Regions from separate parts of the Aliiroseovarius sp. F47248L genome, predicted to be linked through region 1. Evidence: riboswitches for the same ligand, from Rfam matches in the RefSeq annotation. Region 1 holds a riboswitch; the other holds the start of a gene.
What was found. A riboswitch is a leader RNA that binds a small molecule or an ion and turns the genes downstream of it on or off. The one in region 1 is predicted to bind cobalamin.

Region 1 (5,406 bases):
TGGCATCTGCCATGGCACGGTCCGCATCGCGGCGTACGTCCCGTGCATGCTTGTCAGCCTCGGTTGTTTCAACCAGTCGCGCCTTAAGCGTTTCATGCGCAGACCGCGCGCCATCTGCGCGGGCTGATGCATCTTCAAGGTCTTGTTTCAGCTCTTGCAACCGGTTCAGTTGCTCAAGGCGTAGGGCTGCCGTTGACGGTTGATCTTCTGCACCGGCGCGGAACCCATCCCAGCGCCACAGATCCCCTTCCATTGAGACCAGCCGCTGGCCAGGCTTCAACTGGGCCTGCAAACGCGTGGCTTCTTCGGTTTTGACCAGACCAATCTGGCTCATCCGGCGGGCCAAAACTTCGGGTACGGTTACATAGTTTGACAGTGCGCTGACCCCGTCGGGCAACGATTGCGCCTGTGCATAAGCCGGAAGTGAGGCCCAACCAGACGGCGCATCCCCATCAACCGCGGGTGCGCGCAAGTCATCGGCCAAGGCCGCGCCAAGTGCTTTCTCATATCCCGCCTTCACCCGCAGATCGTCCAGAACCTGACCACCTTCGGACGCATCGCGTTTCACCAGTCGTGCCAATGCCTGAACTTCGGCGTGCAGTGCGTTTACTTCACCTTCAGCAGCCGAGCGGGCGGCGCGAGCGTCGGCTTCGCGGGCCTGAGCATCCGCACGTGCATCGTCGGCGGCAGCCAAGGCTGCTTCGGCGTCTTCGGCGGCTTTGGCGGCGGTGGCCTCGGCGGTCTTGGCGGTGTCATGGTCCACGCCGGCCTTATCCAGCGCGGCTTTTGCCTCGTCCATCGCGGTGCGGGCGCGTTCGGCCTCGGCTTCACTTTTTTCCAGCGATTTTCGGCTGTCGTCCAGCAAGCGGTGGGCCGATTGGTAACGGGCCGACAGGCGGGCCACATCTTCGGTCAGTTGCGACAGGTCGCCTTCGCGTTCCTGCAAGATCGCCGCACTGTCGCGGGCATCGGCGTTTGCTGCCTCGACCGCCGCATCGTGCCCGTCAGAGGCCTTCGCAATCTGCGCCTGTTCCCATTCCAACCGCTCGATCGTCTCACCCGCGTCCTTGTTCAGCCCGCTTTCCCGTTCCATATCGCGTGTCAGCTGCTCAATTCGTGCGGTCAGCGTTTCGATGCGCTGTCGGGCCTGTGCCTCTTGATCTGACAACTGGTCACGCTGCACCTGAAGGCGCTGCAAAATCGCGGCGGCGACAGCCTCTTCCTCGCGCAGGGGGGGAAGGCGATCCTCGGCCACTTGCCGGGCTTTGGTGGCAGCGCGTGACGCGCCTTCGGCAGCGGCCGCGGCTTTCACACGTTCGGTCAGTTGGGCTTCCGCCTCGGCGCGGGCGCCGTCCGCTTCTTTCCAGCGGCGATACAACAGCAACCCTTCGGCGCGGCGCAGATCGTCCCCGATGGTGCGATACCGGGCCGCTTGCCGCGCTTGCCGGGCCAGTTGCCCTAGTTGCGAGGCCAGTTGCTCGATCACATCATCGACACGCGAAAGGTTTGTTTCGGTGCCCTTCAGCTTCAACTCGGCTTCGTGCCGCCGTTGATAAAGGCCCGAGATCCCGGCTGCTTCTTCCAGAATACGCCGCCGCGATTTGGGTTTGGCGTTGATCAGTTCGCTGATCTGCCCCTGCCGTACCAGCGCAGGCGAATGCGCGCCTGTGGACGCATCGGCGAACAGCATCTGCACATCGCGTGCGCGCACGTCCTTGGTATTGACCTTATAGGCCGACCCCGCATCGCGAGTGATCCGACGCACGATCTCAAGGTTATCGTTGTCATTGAACCCGGACGGGGCTAGCCGCTCGCTGTTGTCCAGAAGCAGCGCGACTTCGGCAAAGTTGCGGGCGGGTCGGGACGCGGCGCCGGCGAAGATCACATCTTCCATCCCGCCGCCCCGCATCGCGGTGGGGCGGTTTTCGCCCATCACCCAGCGCAGGGCTTCCAGCAGGTTCGATTTCCCGCAGCCGTTTGGCCCGACCACGCCTGTCAACCCGTCCGCGATCACCAGATCGGTCGGGTCCACAAAGCTTTTGAAGCCATTCAGTCGGAGTTTCGAAAACCGCAAGCGGCCTGCCTCATCTTTTGATTCTTCTTGAATACGGAGTTTTCCGGCGGAATTGGGGTGAGTCAACGGCAGACGTCGATATGTGGGTGTATTTCGCGGGTTATCCACAAGATATTGCACCTGACTGCGTCGTGTCGCCCATCGTTTGCCGTCAAACCTACCCATCGGGTCGGTTTCCGTCTTGACCCCGCCAAGCCCGACGCGGCAAACAAGTCCGGCATGGTTCCCATTGGGACATGAGGGAATGCAGCGGAGGCGACCCAATCCGGGGCCTGATGCTGCAGCCGCCCCCGCGACTGTAAGCGGAGAGCACCTGCACAATGCCACTGGCCAGATAGGCTGGGAAGGCGGCAGGGGCCTCGACCCGCGAAGCCAGGAGACCTGCCATGCAAGAAACGCAACTCACCCGTCGGGGAGACGGGGTATGGAGGACAAGATGCAAGCAAAGATACCTGCCACCGTCGTCACGGGCTTTCTGGGCGCGGGCAAGACCACGCTGATCCGTCACATGTTGGACAACGCGAACGGCAAGCGCATTGCGCTGATTATCAACGAATTTGGCGATCTGGGCGTGGATGGGGACATCCTGAAAGGGTGCGGGGACGAAACTTGCACCGAGGATGACATTATGGAGCTGTCGAACGGCTGCATTTGTTGCACGGTGGCCGAGGATTTCATTCCGACCTTGGAAAAGCTGCTGGACCGCGATCTACCGCCTGATCACATCGTGATCGAGACCTCGGGGCTGGCCTTGCCGCAGCCCCTCATCCGTGCATTTCAATGGCCTGAAATCTCGACGCGCGTGACGGTGGATGGTGTGGTCACAGTGGTGGACGGAAAAGCCGTGGCAGACGGCCAATTTGCGTCGAACCTTGCCGCAGTCGAAGCGCAGCGCAAGATGGATGACAACCTTGACCACGAAACACCGTTGTCAGAACTGTTCGCCGATCAGGTGGCCTGTGCAGACATGATCGTCGTGAACAAATCTGACTTGCTGGGCGAGGATGAGGCCCAAGCATTGGTGGGCAAGCTGTCCGGCGATGCGCGAAAGGGTGTGCAGGTCGTGCGCACGTCGATGGGTGTTTTGCCGGTCGAGGTATTGCTGGGTCAGGGTGTCGGTGCCGAAGATGACATGGACTCGCGCCTGTCACTACACGAGCAGGGGCATCAAGATGATCACCATGATCACGACGATGACCACCACCATCATCATGACCACGACCATGATGCGTTCGAAAGCTTTGTTGTGACGCGGACCGAAATCGCCGATCCGGGAGCGTTTGCCGAGCAAGTCGCTCAAACGATCCGTGACCATAACATCCTGCGCCTGAAAGGCTTTGCCGCCGTTTCAGGCAAACCGATGCGCCTGACCTTGCAGGCGGTTGGTCCACGTGTCGATACGTATTATGACCAGCCCTTCGGCACGCAGCCACGCGAAACACGTCTGGTGGTCATCGGCCAGTCCGGGCTGGACCGTATTGCCATTGAAAAGGCCTTGGTCGCATGACCATCAACGTCACCCCCGGCGATCCCCGCGATCCGGGGGCAACGGCTCTGCTTCAGCAAAGTCATGCGCTGATGGAAGAATTATTCCCGCCCGAGGATAATTTCTATCTGGACATCGACGACCTCTGCGTGCCCGAAATCACTTTCTTCGTGGCGCGCGAGGAGGGCCGCGTGCTGGGCACCGGCGCCCTGGCCGACAAGGGAGCCTATGGCGAAGTGAAGTCGATGTTCGTCGCGCCGGACGCGCGCGGCAAAGGCGTGGGCGAGGCGCTGCTGGCGCGGATCGAAGAGACAGCCTGCCAAAAGGGTCTGGCCGCCCTGAAATTGGAAACCGGCAATGTGCTTCATGCCGCGCACCGGCTGTACCAGCGCGCCGGGTTCAGCATTTGCGGGCCGTTTGGGGATTACCCCGAGGCCAACAGCTCAATCTTCATGGAGAAGGCGCTGTGACCAACGCTCAGCCTTTCTTTGCCTCAGCGGCGGCTTTCATCCGGGCCAGCAGCGCCGCTTTGTCGTCCTTGCGGTTCAGCGGGTTCTTCTCGGTGCCACGGGCGTTATGTTCGGCGTGGCGCGGGGTGCCTTTGGCGGGCTTAGGCGCGCCGGCTGCTTTATAGTCCATCGTTCTACCTTGATCGGGCATGAGTTTGCCCGGTCACATAACACCAATTCGCAAAGGGCGCGACATGCATCTTCTGGCCGCCACACCCGGTTCTATCGACGACGGAAAGGAACCCGTTGATCTGGGGCAAACGCCTGCCGACGTGGTGTTCATCTCGGCCGCAGATACGGAATTGGCGGGTCTGTCGCAGGCGCGCGTTGAAATGGCCGATCCACCCGGATTGCGTCTGGCCAACATGATGCATCTGGCGCACCCGATGTCGGTTGATCTGCATATCGACAATTGCGCGACCAAATCCAAATTGGTGATCGCCCGCGTGCTGGGCGGTGTCGGGTATTGGAAATACGGGGCCGAACAATACGCGGCGCATTTGCGCGATGCGGGTGTCCCGCTCGCGCTGTTGCCCGGTGACGACAAGCCGGATGCGGAATTGCGGGCGTTGTCTACGGTTTCGGATGAGGATTATGACGCGCTTTGGGCCTATCTGGTCGAAGGTGGGCCGGAAAACGCGGTGGGGTTCCTGAACTACACGCGCGCCATGCTGGATGGTGGCGAAAAGCCCGAAGCCGCGCGCCCCTTGCTGCGAGCTGGCGTCTATTGGCCCGGCGCAGGGGTCGCCGATCTGGACTCGACGCGGGCGGAATGGACCGATGGTGCCTCCGTGGTGCCGATTGTGTTCTACCGTGCGCTGGTGCAGGGGGCCGGGCTGAACCCGATCAACCGATTGGTGAAGGCGCTGCTCAGGCAGGGTCTGAACCCTCTGCCCGTGTTTGTCGCGTCGCTGAAAGACCCAGTGTCGGTCGCGACGATGGAGCATTTGTTCACCGAGGCCGCCCCGTCAGTGATCCTGAACTGCACATCATTCGCGGTCGGATCACCGCATGAGGGCGAGCATCAGTCAGGGGTATCGAACCCTTTCCAGATGCCTTGGTGCCAAGCTGCGACAGTCTTTCAGGTCGTTCTAGCCGGGTCGAGCGAAGACGCGTGGGAAGAGGGTCTGACCGGCCTGTCTGCCCGCGATATCGCGATGAATGTGGCCCTGCCCGAGGTGGACGGGCGCATCCTGTCCCGTGCAATCAGCTTCAAGGGCGAAGCGTTCTTTGACGACGCCACCGAATGCCCCATCGCCACTTATCGCGCGCGGGGCGACCGAGTGCAGTTCGTGGCCGATCTGGCGGCAAGCTGGGCCAAGCTGCGACGGGCTGAC
Region 2 (5,406 bases), on a different contig from region 1:
TGATTCCGGCCAGCCGCGCGGTGCGGGCGGGACCATAGCGAAATGTGACCCGATCCCCGCCCAATCGCATAATGACCATCGCGACCGAGAAGACCGCATAACCAATGGCGGCCGACGCTTCAGTGACGCCGGTCGTGGCCATCAGGAAGATCGCGCCCCAATCGGCCATCGCCCCTTCGCCCAGGGACGCGCACATGGCGACCAGGCCGACCAGCACGAGCTGGCCTTTGGGCAAGGTGAACAGCGGTGCGTGCGGCGCGTCACATCGCGCAGCAGGCGCCCAAAGTGTCGATCTGGAGGGCGGAATGGCCAGCCACAGACAAATCGCGGCAACAATCCCAATCACAATCGCGCCGTGCGCCAAAAGGGGCAGACCCAACTTGATTGCGCCAAACCCGGATGCAGCTCCGATCCCCGCACCCACCGACCACGAAGCGTGAAAGCGCGACATCATCGGGCGTGGCAGATGGCGTTCAACCGCCCCCGCCCAGCTGTTCATTGCCACATCCATCGCGCCATGGGTTGCACCGAAGAAGATCAGGGCAAGCGCCAAGGTGCTGATCGACGGCGCAAGCCCCAAACCAAGGATCGACAACGCGTGAATGGCACCGACCCAAACCGTCGTGGTGGCCGCGCCGTGGCGGTCAACCCAGCGGCCTGCCAGCGGAAATGCGGCAATCGCCCCACCGCCCATCAACAGCAAAAGCATCCCCAATGCACCGGGATCCAGCGACAGCTTGGCCGAGACTGTCGGGATGCGAGACGCCCACAAGCCAAACAGCGCGCCGTTCAGTACGAACATCGCAACCACTGCGTTGCGGGCGGCCAGAATGGCGGGGGCAGGTGTGTCGGACATGGTCGGCCTTCTTTTGTTGAAGCGACGGAGGCGCGGGATACAAGTGACTAGAGCGTGTGTTAGAGGCTTATTGAAGCCCCTTCTTGGGACCGCCGTTCGCGGGGCTGTTGATCTCGACCGTTGCGTGTTCGATCTGAAACACATCGTGCAGATGTTGCTTGACCCGCGCCTTGATCACTTGCGGATCGGTGTCCGGCGTGGGCGTGACTTCCATCGTGACCATGGGGCGTTCCTGTGTGACTGACCAGGCGTGAATATGCGTGACGGCGTCTACACCCTCCAACGCCTCAAGCTGGGCAGCAACCTCGCGCCGGTCAAACCCGTGTGGCGCGGCCTCAAGCAGGATATGGGCGCTTTCGCGCACGACCTTCCACGCCGAGCGCAGGATGATCAGCGCGACCAGCACAGACAGGATGGGGTCAATCGGCGTCCAGCCGGTGGCAAGAATGACCAAGGCAGCCACAATTGCCGCGACAGATCCAAGAAGATCACCCGCCACATGCAAGGCAGCGGCGCGAACATTCAGATTGTCGCCTTCGCCCCGTGTTAGCACCAGAAAGGCCACGATGTTCACCAAAAGCCCCAATACTGCGATAATCAGCATCGTGCCGCCCAGCACCTCGACCGGGGCGGTTAAGCGGTGAATAGCCTCCCACGTGATCCAGGCGGCAATGACGAAAAGAGACAGCCCATTGACGAATGCCGCCAGCACCGAGAACCGATCAAACCCATAGGTGCGTTTCCAATCTGCGGGTCGTCGCGCCAGCCGAAATGCAAACCACGCCAGCATCAGCGATGCAAAGTCGGTCAGCATATGCCCGGCGTCGGCGATTAGTGCCAGCGAACCGGACAGAAGCCCGCCCACCAATTCGGCGAACATAAACCCCCCGGTCAGGATCGCGGCGATGGCGATCTTGCGTTCGTTTTTGGGGATGTGGTCGTGATGGTCGTGGCTGTGGTGATCGTGATCCGACATGTGCATCCTTTGGGTTTCGATGTTCTTTGGACGCGCACAGTGGGGTGAATACGGGCGAAGATCAATCGGGACATGATGCTTGGCTTTGCCATCAAAAAAATGCTTAGAAAAATTAAAAAATTTTCAACAGGTTAAGGGATTTAATGATGCTTTGTCGCCAGTCGGTGACGTTGCGGATTGGGTGCATTTGCTTGACACCTCCCTTGCGCATCTGACATGGAAGTCATGCGATCGGTTCCGTGCGTGCAGAGGCACCACGGTAGTAATAGGGAATACGGTGAGGAGTAGCCAACAGGCGCCAAACCCGTAACTGCCCCCGCAACTGTGAGCGGCGAGCGAAGCTGACAACGTCACTGGAGAAATCCGGGAAGGCCAGCCAAGCATTGACCCGCGAGTCAGGAGACCTGCCGGACGCTGGGCATCTGCCCATTTCCACCGGACGCCGGGGTGAGCGTCTGGCCCGGCGGTCACCAGACCCACCCGAGCCATTATCCCCGTTGTTCCTTCTTTTGTGCAGGCGTTTTGTCTGTGAACTCTAAGAGGACGACATGAAAACTTGTCTATTGGCCACTGCTTTGGCCGCTTTCCTTCCCGCCGCAGCGTCGGCACATTTCCAACTGAACTACACTGACGACATGATGATCGAACGCCCCGGCGAAGTGCCGATGGGTTTGATCTTCTGGCACCCGTTTGAAAACGGCCATGTGATGGACATGGGTGTGCCCGTGGAGTTCTTCATGGTGCACAACGGTGAAAAGACCGATCTGTCAGACCGGCTGGAGCCTGCGACTTTCAAGGGCGCTTCAAATGAAGCCGCAGCATACCGTGCTTCGGTGCCAGTGAAACGATCGGGCGATTATGTGGTCGTCTCTGTTCCCGCGCCGTATTACGAGGAAAGCGAGGATATCTTTATCCAGCAGATCACCAAGGTCGTTTTGAACCGCAACACGCTGCCCACCGATTGGGATCAGCCTGTCGGGCTGCCCACGGAAATCCTGCCGTTGAACAAGCCATATAATGTGATTACGGGGTCCACATTCTCAGGTCAGGTGTTGTCCGAAGGCCAACCCGTTGGGGGGGCCGAAATCGAAATTGAATACATGGCGTCCGAGCCCGATCTGGATGCGTTTTCAACCACCGATCCAACGGTGCAGCCTATGGCGGGCGGGTCGGTGGTGGCGATTGCCGACCAAAATGGCGTGTTCACCTTCGGCATTCCCAAGGCGGGATACTGGGGTTTTGCTGCATTAGGGTCTGGTCCAGCCAAAGAACATGAAGGCAAAGATCTATCACAAGACGCCGTGATCTGGATCCGTGCCGCGGATATGAAGTGAGGGCGCTCCCATGCATATCGTAGACGGCGCGCTATCTAACCCTGTTGTCATCGGCGGTGCTATTGCTGCTGTTGGTGGTATTGCAATGGGTTTGAAACACTTACCGCTGGAGCGTATTCCGGCGGCTGGCGTTCTGTCTGCCAGCTTTTTCGTCGCGTCCCTGATCCACGTGCCCATTGGTCCAAGCTCGGTCCATCTGATCCTGAACGGGTTGGCGGGGCTGGTTCTGGGCTGGGCAGCGTTTCCTGCGCTGTTTGTCGGGTTGCTGTTGCAAGCGGTGTTCTTCGGGTTCGGCGGTCTGACGGTGTTGGGTGTTAACGCAGTGAATATCGCGTTGCCAGCGGTGCTTGCAGGTTTGCTGTTTCGTCCGATGGTGTCGCGCGGATCGCCGATGCAAGGCGCGATCTGGGGCGGGATTGGCGGCGGGGTTGCGATTGCTGCCACCACGCTGGCCGTGGCTTTTTCTCTGATGCTGTCGGGGGACGAGTTTGCGGCCGCCGCCAAGCTGGTCTTTGTTGCGCATATTCCGGTGATGGTGGTTGAGGCCTTGTTGACAGGGGCCGCCATTTTCCTGGCTCGGCGCGTGAAACCGGAACTGTTTCTGGATGCCAAGGGGGGCTGGGCATGATCCGAATATTGCTTCTGTTGGTCACTGTTCTGGCCCCAATGCCTGCCTTGGCCCACAATGTAATTGCGGCGGTCTTTCCGTCCGGCGACGCGATCGAAGGAGAGGTCGGCTTTTCCAATGGTGATATGGCCGCCGATTTGGTCATCGAGGTGTTTGACGACAAACGCAACAAGTTGGGCGAAACACGCACCGATGGAGACGGGTTTTTCTTATTCACACCCAGCCAGCCGGTTACTCATATTTTCCGCGGTGATCTTGGCGCGGGTCATGTGGCCGAAGTTGTGATGCCTGCCGCTGAGGTCGCCGGAATTCTGGGCGAAACCGCCGCCGCTGGCAGCGCGGGTGCCTCGGTTCTGGCGGGGGCGACCCAATCCATGACCTCTCAAATGCCGGGCCTGTCAGATGACACCCGCGCCGAGCTTGCCAAGATGCTGCGCGATGAGCTGCGCCCGATCCGGCAAGAGCTGTCGGCCTTCAAGAACAAATCGAACTTTCAATCTGTTTTGGGTGGAATAGGCTATATTTTCGGCCTGTTCGGTCTGGGCTTCTATATTGCCGCGCGGCGCAAACTGGGGGGCAAGACATGACCTATGTTCTGACCGGCGACGACAAGGCGATTTCCGGGTTTGGCGGGTTTCGCTCTGCGATCACGGCCCTTGATCCAAGGATGCGCATTGTTGTCACCGTGATCTATGCAATCACCGTGGTGGGCCTGTCGGACCTGCGCGTGCTGTCGGGCGCGATGGTGCTGTCGATGTGGCTTCTGGCCATTTCTGGCCTGCCATTTCAGAAGACCCTGAAACGGATGGCGATGATGGACACGTTCATTATATTCATGCTGGTTCTCTTGCCCTTCACGATGCCCGGCACGCCGATTTTCACGGTCTGGGGTGTCTCGGCCAGTTGGGAAGGGCTGTGGCGTGCGGTGGAAATCGGGTTAACTGCAAATGCGGTGATCTTGGCGGTAATGACCATGGTTGGTTCAATGGAGCCTGTGACGATGGGTCATGCCCTGTTTGCGCTGAAAACGCCCGAACGGCTGGTTCATCTGATGATGTTCACGATCCGATATATCGACGTTCTGCGCGAGGAATATCAACGCCTGCGCACCTCGATGAAGCTGCGCGGGTTTCGACCCGGCACCAATTGGCACACGTATCGCAGCTATGGCTATCTGGTGGGCATGATGCTGGTGCGCGCGATTGAGCGGTCTGAACGTATTCTGGCGGCGATGAAATGCCGGGGCTTTTCGGGTCGGATCGTGCTGTTGGACGAATTTCGCTTGACCCGTACCGATCTGGTCTTCGCAGTCGCGTTGTGCCTTGCCCTTGGCGCCCTAATCTGGGCCGAGGTTCTATATGCCTTTGCTTGAGCTGTCGGGTATTCACTTTGCCTATCCCGGCCTTGAGCCGGTGTTGGATGGTGCCACGATGCGGTTAGAGCCGGGCGAGCGGTTGTCCCTGATCGGGCCGAACGGGGCTGGAAAATCAACGCTTCTGAAAATCGTGATGGGGCTTCTGCATCCGGCGCAGGGGACGATCACCGCTTTCGGCAAACCCCGCGCCGAAGAAGCAGATTTTCATGAAGTGCGCCGCCGGATCGGATTTGTGTT

Region 2: it holds a riboswitch for cobalamin, as region 1 does, so the genes downstream of both, MWU51_RS15760 (DUF4198 domain-containing protein) here and cobW (cobalamin biosynthesis protein CobW) in region 1, are expected to answer to the same signal.

Annotation. Positions count from the first base shown of each region.
Region 1 covers NZ_JALKBF010000001.1:3,020,464-3,025,869, forward strand. The annotation lists gene smc (chromosome segregation protein SMC) at 1-2,074, opposite strand, end outside; cobalamin riboswitch at 2,278-2,478, shown strand; gene cobW (cobalamin biosynthesis protein CobW) at 2,511-3,581, shown strand; gene MWU51_RS14960 (GNAT family N-acetyltransferase) at 3,578-4,030, shown strand; gene MWU51_RS14965 (hypothetical protein) at 4,038-4,199, opposite strand; gene cobN (cobaltochelatase subunit CobN) at 4,264-5,406, shown strand, end outside.
Region 2 covers NZ_JALKBF010000002.1:75,170-80,575, forward strand. The annotation lists gene MWU51_RS15750 (MFS transporter) at 1-856, opposite strand, end outside; gene MWU51_RS15755 (cation diffusion facilitator family transporter) at 924-1,832, opposite strand; cobalamin riboswitch at 2,048-2,259, shown strand; gene MWU51_RS15760 (DUF4198 domain-containing protein) at 2,381-3,166, shown strand; gene cbiM (cobalt transporter CbiM) at 3,177-3,794, shown strand; gene MWU51_RS15770 (cobalt ABC transporter permease) at 3,791-4,381, shown strand; gene cbiQ (cobalt ECF transporter T component CbiQ) at 4,378-5,166, shown strand; gene MWU51_RS15780 (ABC transporter ATP-binding protein) at 5,153-5,406, shown strand, end outside.